DNA from 3 places in the Kribbella sp. NBC_00889 genome. Region 2 is predicted to be linked to each of the others. Evidence: riboswitches for the same ligand, from Rfam matches in the RefSeq annotation. Region 2 holds a riboswitch; each other region holds the start of a gene.

Region 1 (3,271 bases), 2.5 Mb from region 2:
GCGATGGCTTGTAGCCACGCGACGGCGGAGGCCGCTCGCTTCGAGCAGACGGCGGCCGAACTGAAGTCCGCATGGCGCGAGCGAGCCGCGCCTGTCCGCGGCGGCTCGGCAGCCGACCTGCTCATCGAGGCGCTGCCTGCCGCGCCGGTGCTCACGCTCGCAGCGGCCGCGCAACTTGTCGACCGCTCCCAGCAGGCGACCAACCAGGGTCTGGCGAGGCTCGTCGAGGCCGGCATCCTGCGTGAGATCACCGACGGCCGACGCAACCGCGTCTACGAGGCGCCCGAACTGATCGACGCGTTCACCCTGCTCGAACGCCGCTTCGCCAGCCCGGCCGCGGACACCCGGATCGAGCCGCCTAGCAGACCGGTTCCATCGAGGCCAGCACCAACACGCAACGCACATTGACTTTCGTCTCCCGAGCGAGCAAGAATTCGAACATATGTTCGATCATACAGGGAGAGATGATGCCAGAGCCGTTCGACTGGGACATCCTGCACCGGCCATCGGCGATGGCCATGGTCCGGGGCCAGCTCGGCTTCAGCTGGATGGTGCTGTCCGGCCGGCTCGCGCAGTTGACCGACGACCAGTACTTCTGGCGACCGAGCAGCGAGGCGCTGACCGTCGTACGCCGGCACTACACCGGGCGGTTCCGATCACTCGGGTCCGGCGAGTGGGTCGCGCAGTGGCCCGACGAGCCGGACCATCGCGGACCACGCACGATCGCCTGGCTGATCGCCCATCTGACCGAGACGTTCTTCGAGCGCTGGGAGTGGACCTTCGGCGCGAGCCAACAGGGACGTGCCGACATCACCCTGCACGGCAACGCGCGCGATGCGGTGGCGTGGCTGACCCACTGGGTCGAGGCCTGGCAGGACGCGATCGCCGCTCTCGACGAGGAGCAGGTGATGACGATCGGCCTCAGCCAGGCGACCGAGCTGGACGCGGGCGAGCCGTTCGGTCACGTCGTACTGCGGCTGAATCGCGAGCTGATCCACCATGGCTCGGAGATCATGACGCTGCAGGACCTCTACGCGGTCGCGGCGTGAGGACCACAACATGTGCGACACGCGGCGTGGCGCTACCACAAGATGTAGGGGCTGCCGCTTAGCATCACTACTGCTGGTGGTTCGGAGTGGCTCTGCATATTTGGACAGCTCATCGCGTCCTGGCACCACAAGATGTGGGGCCACGCCGAGGCAACAGGGGAATCCGGTGCGAGTCCGGAACTGCCCCGCAACGGTGAGCGGAAGCCTTCCGCGAGTCCGGATACCTGCCACCAGCGCGTGCACCGCCGGTGCACGTGGTCCGAGACCTCGCGGGTGGGTCGCAGGGCGTGGCGGCAGTGTTCCCGGCCGGTGCTGCCGGCCCCGTCGTGCGCCCCTCCGCGTGGCTCCGGTCCTCCGAACTCTTTTGGAGACAACACCTGTGACGATTGCTTCCTCATCCCGGTCGGCGACAGCCGACCGGTCGGTCCAGCTGACCGTCGTACGCCGCGACGGCGGCCACACCGGTTTCGACCAGACCAAGATCTCGGTCGCCATGACCAAGGCGTTCCTCGCCGTCGAGGGTGCCGAGGCGGGCACCACCCACCGGGTCCGTGACCTGGTGACGGACCTGACCGGCCGGGTCGTCGAGGCCCTGACGAGCCGCGGTGACGCCCGCCGCAGCCTGCAGGTCGAGGACATCCAGGACCAGGTCGAGCTGGCGCTGATGCGCGCCGGCGAGCACCAGGTCGCCCGTGCGTACGTCCTCTACCGCGAGGAGCGCACCAAGGCCCGCACCCCGGCCGACCCTTCCGGTATCACCGACAAGCCCACGCTCAGCGTCCGCGCGGCCGACGGCAGCATCGCGCCGCTCGATGTCGACAGGTTGCGCGTGATCGTCGCGGAGGCGGCCACGGGTCTGGACGCGGTCGACCCCGAGCTGATCCTCGACGAGACCCTTGGCTCCTGCTACGACGGCATCGCACAACACGAGGTCGAGCTCGCTCTGGTGATGGCCGCCCGGTCGTACGTCGAGACCGAGCCGCAGTACAGCTTCGCCGCGTCCCGGCTGCTGCTCGACCAGATCCGTCGCGAGGCGCTCGGCCGGGTCCACGGCGAGCCGCGGCAGGCGAGCCAGGCGGAGATGGCCCAGGCGTACGTGGACTACTTCCCGCGCTACGTCGAACTCGGGGTCGAAGCCGGGCATCTCGATCCCGAGCTGGCCACCTTCGACCTCCCGCGCCTCGCCGCCGCGATCCGGCCCGAGCGCGACCTGGACTTCACCTTCCTCAGCCTGCAGACCTTGTACGACCGCTACCTGCTGCACATCGACAAGGTGCGCTTCGAGCTGCCGCAGGCGCTTTTCCTGCGCGTCGCGATGGGGATAGCGCTGCGCGAGGACGACCGTGACGCCAAGGCCATCGAGTTCTACGAAATGCTCAGCTCGTTCCGGTTCATGACGTCGACGCCGATCCTGTTCAACTCCGGCACGACCCGACCGCAGCTGTCTGCCTGCTTCCTGACCACAGTCCAGGACGACCTGGCCGAGATCTTCGCAGGCATCCGCAACAACGCGCTGCTCGCCAAGTACTCCGGCGGCCTCGGCAACGACTGGACCCCGGTGCGCGGCATCGGCGCCAGGATCCGCGGGACCAACGGTGAGTCGCAGGGCGTCGTACCGTTCCTGAAGATCGCCAACGACACCGCGGTCGCGGTGAACCAGGGTGGCAAGCGCAAGGGTGCGGTCTGCGCGTACCTCGAGACCTGGCACATCGATATCGAGGAGTTCCTCGATCTGCGCAAGAACACCGGAGACGAGCGGCGCCGTACCCACGACATGAACACCGCGAACTGGGTCCCCGACCTGTTCATGCAACGGGTCGAGGCCGGCGGCGACTGGACACTCTTCTCCCCCGACGACGTGCCCGAGCTGCACGACCTGTACGGCACTGCGTTCGCGGAGGCTTACCGCGGTTACGAGCAGGCCGCGGACCGTGGCGAGATCCGGGTGTTCAAGCGGGTCAAGGCGGTCGATCTGTGGCGGCGGATGCTCACGGTGCTCTTCGAGACCGGGCACCCGTGGATCACGTTCAAGGACCCGTGCAACCTGCGCTCGCCGCAGCAGCACGACGGTGTCGTCCACTCCTCGAACCTGTGCACCGAGATCACCCTGAACACCAGCGCCGACGAGATCGCCGTCTGCAACCTCGGCTCGGTGAACCTGGCTGCCCACGTCACACCTGACGGGCTGGACGCCGAGCTGCTCCGCGACACCGTCATGGCGG
Region 2 (3,271 bases):
CGTCGAGCAGGTACTCCAGCTTCGCCATGTCGCCGTACGTCTCGGCCCGCGCCATCGGCGGGACCAGGTGGTCGACGACGGTCGCGTGCGCGCGCCGCTTCGCCTGCGTCCCCTCACCGGGGTCGTTGACGATGAACGGGTAGACCATCGGCAGATTCCCGAGGACCGCGTCCGGCGCGCAGCCTGCCGCCAGCCCGATCCCCTTGCCCGGCAGCCATTCGAGCGTGCCGTGCTTGCCCAGGTGGACGACCGCGTGCGCACCGAAGCCGCCATCCGACGGCGCGGCCTCCAGCCAGCGGTACGCCGCCAGGTAGTGGTGCGACGGCGCCATGTCCGGGTCGTGGTAGATCGCGACCGGGTTCTCCCCGAAGCCGCGCGGCGGCTGGATCATCAGTACGACGTTCCCGAAGCGCAGCGCCGCCAACGCGATCGCGGGCTCGTCCCCGGACGTGTCGACGTACAGCTCACCGGGCGGCTCGCCCCACGCCTTGGTCATTGCCTCGCGCAACGACTCCGGGACGCGACCGAACCATTGCTGGTAGACCGACCGCGGGATCGTCGCGACGGCGCTGGCCAACTGCTCGTCGGTGAGCCAATCAACGTCGTGACCGCCCGCCGCGATCAGTCGGTGAATGAGCCCGTCTGCGCCGTCCGCGCCCTGCAGTTCACTGAGGTCGAGGCCGCCGAGGTCGTACCCGGCGTCCTCGAGCTGCCCGAGCAGGACGACCGCCGAGGCTGGAGTGTCAAGGCCGACCGCGTTCCCGATCCGGGCGTGCTTGGTCGGGTACGACGACAGCACCAGCGCGAGTCGCTTGTCGCCGTTCGGCACGTGGCGGAGCCGTGCATGCGCCACCGCGATCCCAGCCAGCCGGGTACACCGCTCCGGGTCCGGCGCGTACCGGGCCAGATCGTCGGCGTCGTACGCCTTGAAGGAGAACGGGATCGTGATCAGTCGTCCGTCGAACTCGGGGATCGCCACCTGGGTCGCGGCGTCCATCGGACTGATCGCGGCGTCGCTGGCCAGCCACTGCTCGCGGGTCGAGGTCAGCGCGAGGCCCTGGATCAGCGGGATGTCGAGGGACGCGAGCGCGCCGGCGTCCCAGGCATCGTCCGAGCCGCCCGCGCTCGCGTTGGCCGCGACGGATCCGCCGGCGGCCAGGAGGGTCGTGACGAGGACGTCGCACTTCCGCAGCAGGTCGAACAGTCCGGCGTTCTCATCGCTGGTCGGGTCGAGTCCGCGGAGCGTCCCGCAGTACACGGGCAGCGACTGCGCGCCGGCGGCCTCGACCGCACTCGCCAGCGCATCGACGAAGGCCGTGTTCCCGGAGATCTCGTGCGCTCGGTAGTAGACGATGCCGACCACCGGCCGCTCATCCTCGACGAACGTCCCGCGGACGCCGTACGCCGGGAGTGCGCGGGGCGGGTCGAACGCGTCGCCCGTCAGCAGCAGCGTGTCGCTCAGGAAGCCGGCCAGGTTACGCAGATTCTCGGAGCCGCCTTCACGCAGGTAGGCCAGCGCCTCGGTCACCGCGCCCGCCGGCACGGTCGACAACGACATCAGTTCGGCGTCGGGCGCGGCCTCGCCACTGACCACGACCGCCGGCTTGCCGGAGGCGAGCACCGCGTCGAGGCCCTCCTCCCAGGCCCGGCGACCGCCGAGCAACCGGACCACGACGATCTCGGCCGCGTCCAGCAACGGGGCCAGGTCGGCGAGGTCGAGCCGGGCGGGGTTAGCGACCTTCCAGCCGGCGTCCGCCTCGGCGGCGGCGAGCAGATCGGTGTCGGCGGTGGAGAGCAGCAGGAGGTTCGCGGGCATGCGCGACCGGTCCTTCCTCGGGGTGTCCACGCCCCGTCCGGAGGTGCGACAGCGGCAGTTCCTGACTCCCCTACGCCTGACTACGGCGCTGGGTCACAGTGGCGGGACCGTCCCGGACTCACACCGGGTTCCTGCAGTTGCCATCGCTTGACGCCGAGACTCTATCGGACGCGCCCACTTATGCTGGAGGTGACCAGAAGGCGGCTGAAGGAGAATCCGGTGCGCCGCGAACACCCTGGACTCGTCATCGCTCTGGCTGCCGGTCTCGTCGCCTCGGCCGTCCTGGTCCCGACCAGCCTGGCGACCGGCATTCGCCAAGGCGACGGCACCGATGACACGGATCCGGCGGTGGTCACGACCTGGAACGCGATCGCCGAACGGACGACCCTGAAGCAGCCACGAGCCTAGGCCCACGCATCGACGCAGGCCGCGGCGGGAACCGGCTCGGCCGCCAAGTCGCGAACTGGGTCGCGACCCACCAGTTCCGCTGAATCGCTCAGCGGTGCATGGCGTAGTGGGCGGCGAGGAGGTCGGTGCCCCAGTCGTTGCGGAGGTCTCGCCAGACCGAGTGGATGTGGTTGGCGTCGTCCTGGGTGTTGTCGTACTCGGCCAGGAACGTCGGGCCGGCGATCGAGTAGTAGTGGCGGTGGCCGATGCCGGGTTCGGTCGCGCCGGCCCAGGCGAAGCTGAGGCGCTCGATGCCCTGGTCGGTGATGTCCTGCCAGGTCTGCAACCCGATCGGTCCGGCGGCCCTCCCGACGTACTGGCCGATGAGGAGGCTGAACAACTGCCGTTGTTCCGCGGTCATGTCGCCGTACGCGAGGCCCTGGTGGAGAAGCTTGGCGTCGGCGACCGGGTCGTGCCGGGTCAGGATGTCGTCGGGTGCGTCCGGCGAGACGACGGCCACCTCACGCTGGGCCGGCTCGAGCGCGTGCAGGAGCTGGAAGCCCAGGTCCTGCTCGGCGGCGAGGAAACGCCGGCCGGCCTGCGGCCCGGACCGGACCTCGGCCGGATTCGACCCGAGGAACTGCGGGGTGAACGAGATCGCCCCGTCCACGAGTGTCACGTGCAACGCGAGGTGATGCCCGTTCAGCCGCCAGGCCCACGGCTCCGTCCCAGCCGGATCGCCCAGCACCCGCAGGAAGTACCGGTCGCCGACGACGGATCCCTCCCACTCGCCGCTCGGCGGCAGGGCCGGGATCCCGCGCACGATGATCTCCGCGTCCCACACCGCCCAGACGTCGGCCACACCGCGCTCACTGCACCCGATCGCGACGAGCCGCTCCACCAACTGCTGCTGGGCCGGAGTCAGCTCCGTCAGCGGAAGGCCCGGTACCGCACCCGGCAGGTAGGTCCACTGCTTATGGTCCGGGGTGTCGAACGCCGCCTTGATCTTGTCCAGCTGCGCCGGCGACAGGCTCGCCAAGAGTTCGAGAACCGCTTCCCGGGTCTGCT
Region 3 (3,271 bases), 890 kb from region 2:
GCCGGACCAGGATCACCTTCTCGCCGCGGTCCGCGGCCTCGACCGCGGCGGCCGACGTGAACACGATCGTGCCGGACGCCGCACCCGGCGACGCACCGATCGCCTTGGTGATGAGATCGGTGTCCGCGTCCGCGTCGAACCGCGGGAACATCAACTGCGCGAGCTGCGCACCCTTCACCCGCTTCAGCGCCTCGTCGGTGTCGATCACGCCCTCGTCGATCAGGCTGGTCGCGATCCGGAACGCGGCCGCCGCGGTCCGCTTGCCGACCCGCGTCTGCAGCATCCACAGTTTGCCGCGCTCGACAGTGAACTCGATGTCGCACAGGTCGCGGTAGTGGCCCTCGAGCTTGGCCATGATCGCCATCAGATCGTCGTACGACGTCTTGTCGATCTGCTCCAGGTCCGCGAGGGGGACGGTGTTGCGAATGCCGGCCACCACGTCCTCGCCCTGCGCGTTTTGCAGGTAGTCGCCGTACACACCGGGCTGACCGCTCGACGGGTCGCGGGTGAACGCGACGCCGGTGCCGGAGTCCATGCCGAGGTTGCCGAACACCATCGAGCAGATGTTGACCGCAGTACCGAGGTCGGTCGGGATCCGCTCCTGCCGGCGGTAGAGGATCGCGCGCTCGGAGTTCCACGAGCCGAAGACGGCCTCGATCGCCAGGTCCATCTGGGTCCGCGGGTCCTGCGGGAACTCGCGGCCGGTGTGCTCGTGGACGGCCTGCTTGAAGGTCTCGACCAGGCGCTTCAGGTCGTCCGCGTCCAGGTCGAGGTCGTTGCGGGTGCCCTTGGCTTCCTCGGCCGCCTCGATCGCGCCCTCGAACACGTCGCCGTCCATGCCGAGCACGGTCTTGCCGAACATCTGGATCAACCGGCGGTACGCGTCCCAGGCGAACCGCGGGTTGCCGGAGTGATGCGCGAGCCCGTTCACCGAGTCGTCGTTCAGGCCGACGTTCAGAACGGTCTCCATCATCCCGGGCATCGACACGGCCGCTCCGGACCGGACCGAGACGAGCAGCGGGTCGTCGGCCTGGCCGAGCTTCTTGCCCATCTTCTGCTGCAGTACGTCGACGTGGTGGTCGATCTCGTCGGCCAACTCCGGTGGCACCGAGCCGGTGGCCAGGTACGCGCGGCAGGCCTCGGCGCTGATGGTGAATCCGGGTGGCACCGGCAGGCCGAGGTTGGTCATCTCGGCCAGGTTCGCCCCCTTCCCGCCGAGCAGCTCCTTCATGTCCTTGTTGCCTTCGGCGAAGTCGTAGACGAGTTTCGGCACGATCACTCCCTGTGGTTCAGGCGGTGCTTCTGAGCGCGGTGTGGTGGCCCGCTGGCCCATCGACTCCAGTGGCGGGGGCGTTGCTCTCAGAGTAAGCCCGAAAACCAGTCCAGTTGAACACTGGTCTCACGATGCCGACGTGACTCTGCCCACAGGTCGAAGGCCGGAAAACCCTTCCCCCGTTGACAACGCAAGACAATCGGCACGTTCGCCAACGAAACCTTCCAGCGAATCGCTCCCGGGGTTTCGTCGTGTCGACGGCGGGCACCGCGAGTGGTGTTCGTCTCGCCGTCCGGCGCGTCGCGGTGCCCGCGGGTTACGCTCGGCACTGCCGACGGTTCGCCTGGTCGGGTGGTCGACGACGAGGCGAGGCAAGAGGGAACCCGGTGTGAATCCGGGACTGCCCCGCAGCGGTGAACGGGAACGACAGCCGTCAGACAGCACTGGACGCCCGGCGTCCGGGAAGCGACGGCCAGTAGGCCGACCGGTCGGACCGACCGGACTGCCCGTGAGTCCGAAGACCTGCCGACGGTCCGCGCACCAGCCGGTGCGCGGTGGATCGGTGGTCTCGTGGGAGGACCCGTCCGGCGTCTCCGCGACCCCGCCGATCCCTGGCACGCTCGCGAGGAGAGAGACGTGAACACCATCAAGACAGTGCTGGGCTATCCGCGCATCGGCCCGGACCGTGAACTCAAGAAGGCCGTCGAGAAGTACTGGTCCGGCGACAGCGACGCGGCCGAACTGGAGGCGACCGCCCACCGACTGCGCGCCGACACCTGGCGCGACCTGGCCGGCCGCGGACTCGACGTTCTCCCCGGTAACACCTTCTCGTACTACGACCAGATGCTCGACCACGTGCAGCTGTTCGGGATCATTCCGGAGCGCTTCCGCGCCCTCGGTCGCTCCGGACTCGACACGTACTTCGCGATGGCACGTGGCCACGCCGAGGTCGCGCCGCTGGAGCTGACCAAGTGGTTCGACACCAACTACCACTACTTGGTCCCCGAGCTCACCGAGAACACGGTGTTCCGGCTCAACCCGGCCAAGCCACTCGAAGACCTGGCGGCCGCGCGAGAAGCCGGTGTGGAGACCCGCCCGGTCCTGATCGGACCACTGACCTTCCTGCTGCTCTCGAAATCCACAACTCCGGGCTTCGAGCCACTCAGCCTGCTCGACCGTCTCCTGGACGCGTACGCCGAACTCCTCGGCAGGCTCGATGCCGCGGGAGCCGACTGGGTGCAGCTGGACGAGCCGGCGTTGGTCCAGGACCGCACACCGGCTGAGCTCGACGCTCTCCGTCGCGCGTACGACCGGTTGGCGAAGCTCACCGAACGCCCGCGTCTCCTGGTCGCGACGTACTTCGGAGATCCCGGTGCTGCCCTGCCGGTGCTGGCGTCCACCGCGGTCGAGGGGCTGGCGGTCGACCTCGTGTCCACTCCTGGCCTGGTCGACCAACTGGCCGTCTTGCCGGCCATCCAGCGTAAGACCGTTTTCGCCGGGGTGGTCGACGGCAGGAACGTCTGGCGCACTGCCCTGGGTGAGGCGTTGTCGACCTGCGTGAAGCTGCTCGGCTCCGTCGGCCGGCTCGCCGTCTCCACCTCGTGCTCGCTGCTCCACCTGCCGTACGACGTGGATGCGGAGGACGAGCTCGATCCGCAGGTGCGGGCGCGACTCGCGTTCGCGCGGCAGAAAGTCGACGAGGTGGTCCTGCTCGGCCGTGCGCTCAGCGAGGACGAGCCCGGCGTATTGGTGAACCTCGACAATCCGTCCCGCGGCCCGTTGAACGAGTCCGGCCTCGCTCGTGAGCAGGCGGTCCGCGACCGGGTCGCCGCGATCGGTCCCGAGGATCGGCAGCGAGCGCCGTACGACGAACGCCGGAAGGCGCAGGAGTCGATCGGGCTGCAGGATCTCGCGACCACCACGATCGGCTCGTTCCCGCAGACCGCGGATCTCCGCCGTACCCGGACCGAACTCCGGTCCGGCCGGATCGACCAGGCG

What was found. A riboswitch is a leader RNA that binds a small molecule or an ion and turns the genes downstream of it on or off. The one in region 2 is predicted to bind cobalamin.
Region 1: linked by a shared signal. The riboswitch ahead of OG817_RS06215 (ribonucleoside-diphosphate reductase subunit alpha) and the one ahead of cobN (cobaltochelatase subunit CobN) in region 2 are both predicted to bind cobalamin.
Region 3: linked by a shared signal. The riboswitch ahead of metE (5-methyltetrahydropteroyltriglutamate--homocysteine S-methyltransferase) and the one ahead of cobN (cobaltochelatase subunit CobN) in region 2 are both predicted to bind cobalamin.

The regions. Positions count from the first base shown of each region.
Region 1 is NZ_CP108783.1:1,281,634-1,284,904, reverse strand. Features, by position in the region: gene OG817_RS06225 (Fic family protein) at 1-408, shown strand, start outside; gene OG817_RS06220 (DinB family protein) at 468-1,049, shown strand; cobalamin riboswitch at 1,153-1,296, shown strand; gene OG817_RS06215 (ribonucleoside-diphosphate reductase subunit alpha) at 1,429-3,271, shown strand, end outside.
Region 2 is NZ_CP108783.1:3,795,451-3,798,721, forward strand. Features, by position in the region: gene cobN (cobaltochelatase subunit CobN) at 1-1,816, opposite strand, end outside; cobalamin riboswitch at 1,852-1,979, opposite strand; gene OG817_RS18510 (hypothetical protein) at 2,006-2,224, shown strand; gene OG817_RS18515 (DUF3500 domain-containing protein) at 2,313-3,271, opposite strand, start outside.
Region 3 is NZ_CP108783.1:4,683,822-4,687,092, forward strand. Features, by position in the region: gene ppdK (pyruvate, phosphate dikinase) at 1-1,273, opposite strand, end outside; cobalamin riboswitch at 1,592-1,818, shown strand; gene metE (5-methyltetrahydropteroyltriglutamate--homocysteine S-methyltransferase) at 1,910-3,271, shown strand, end outside.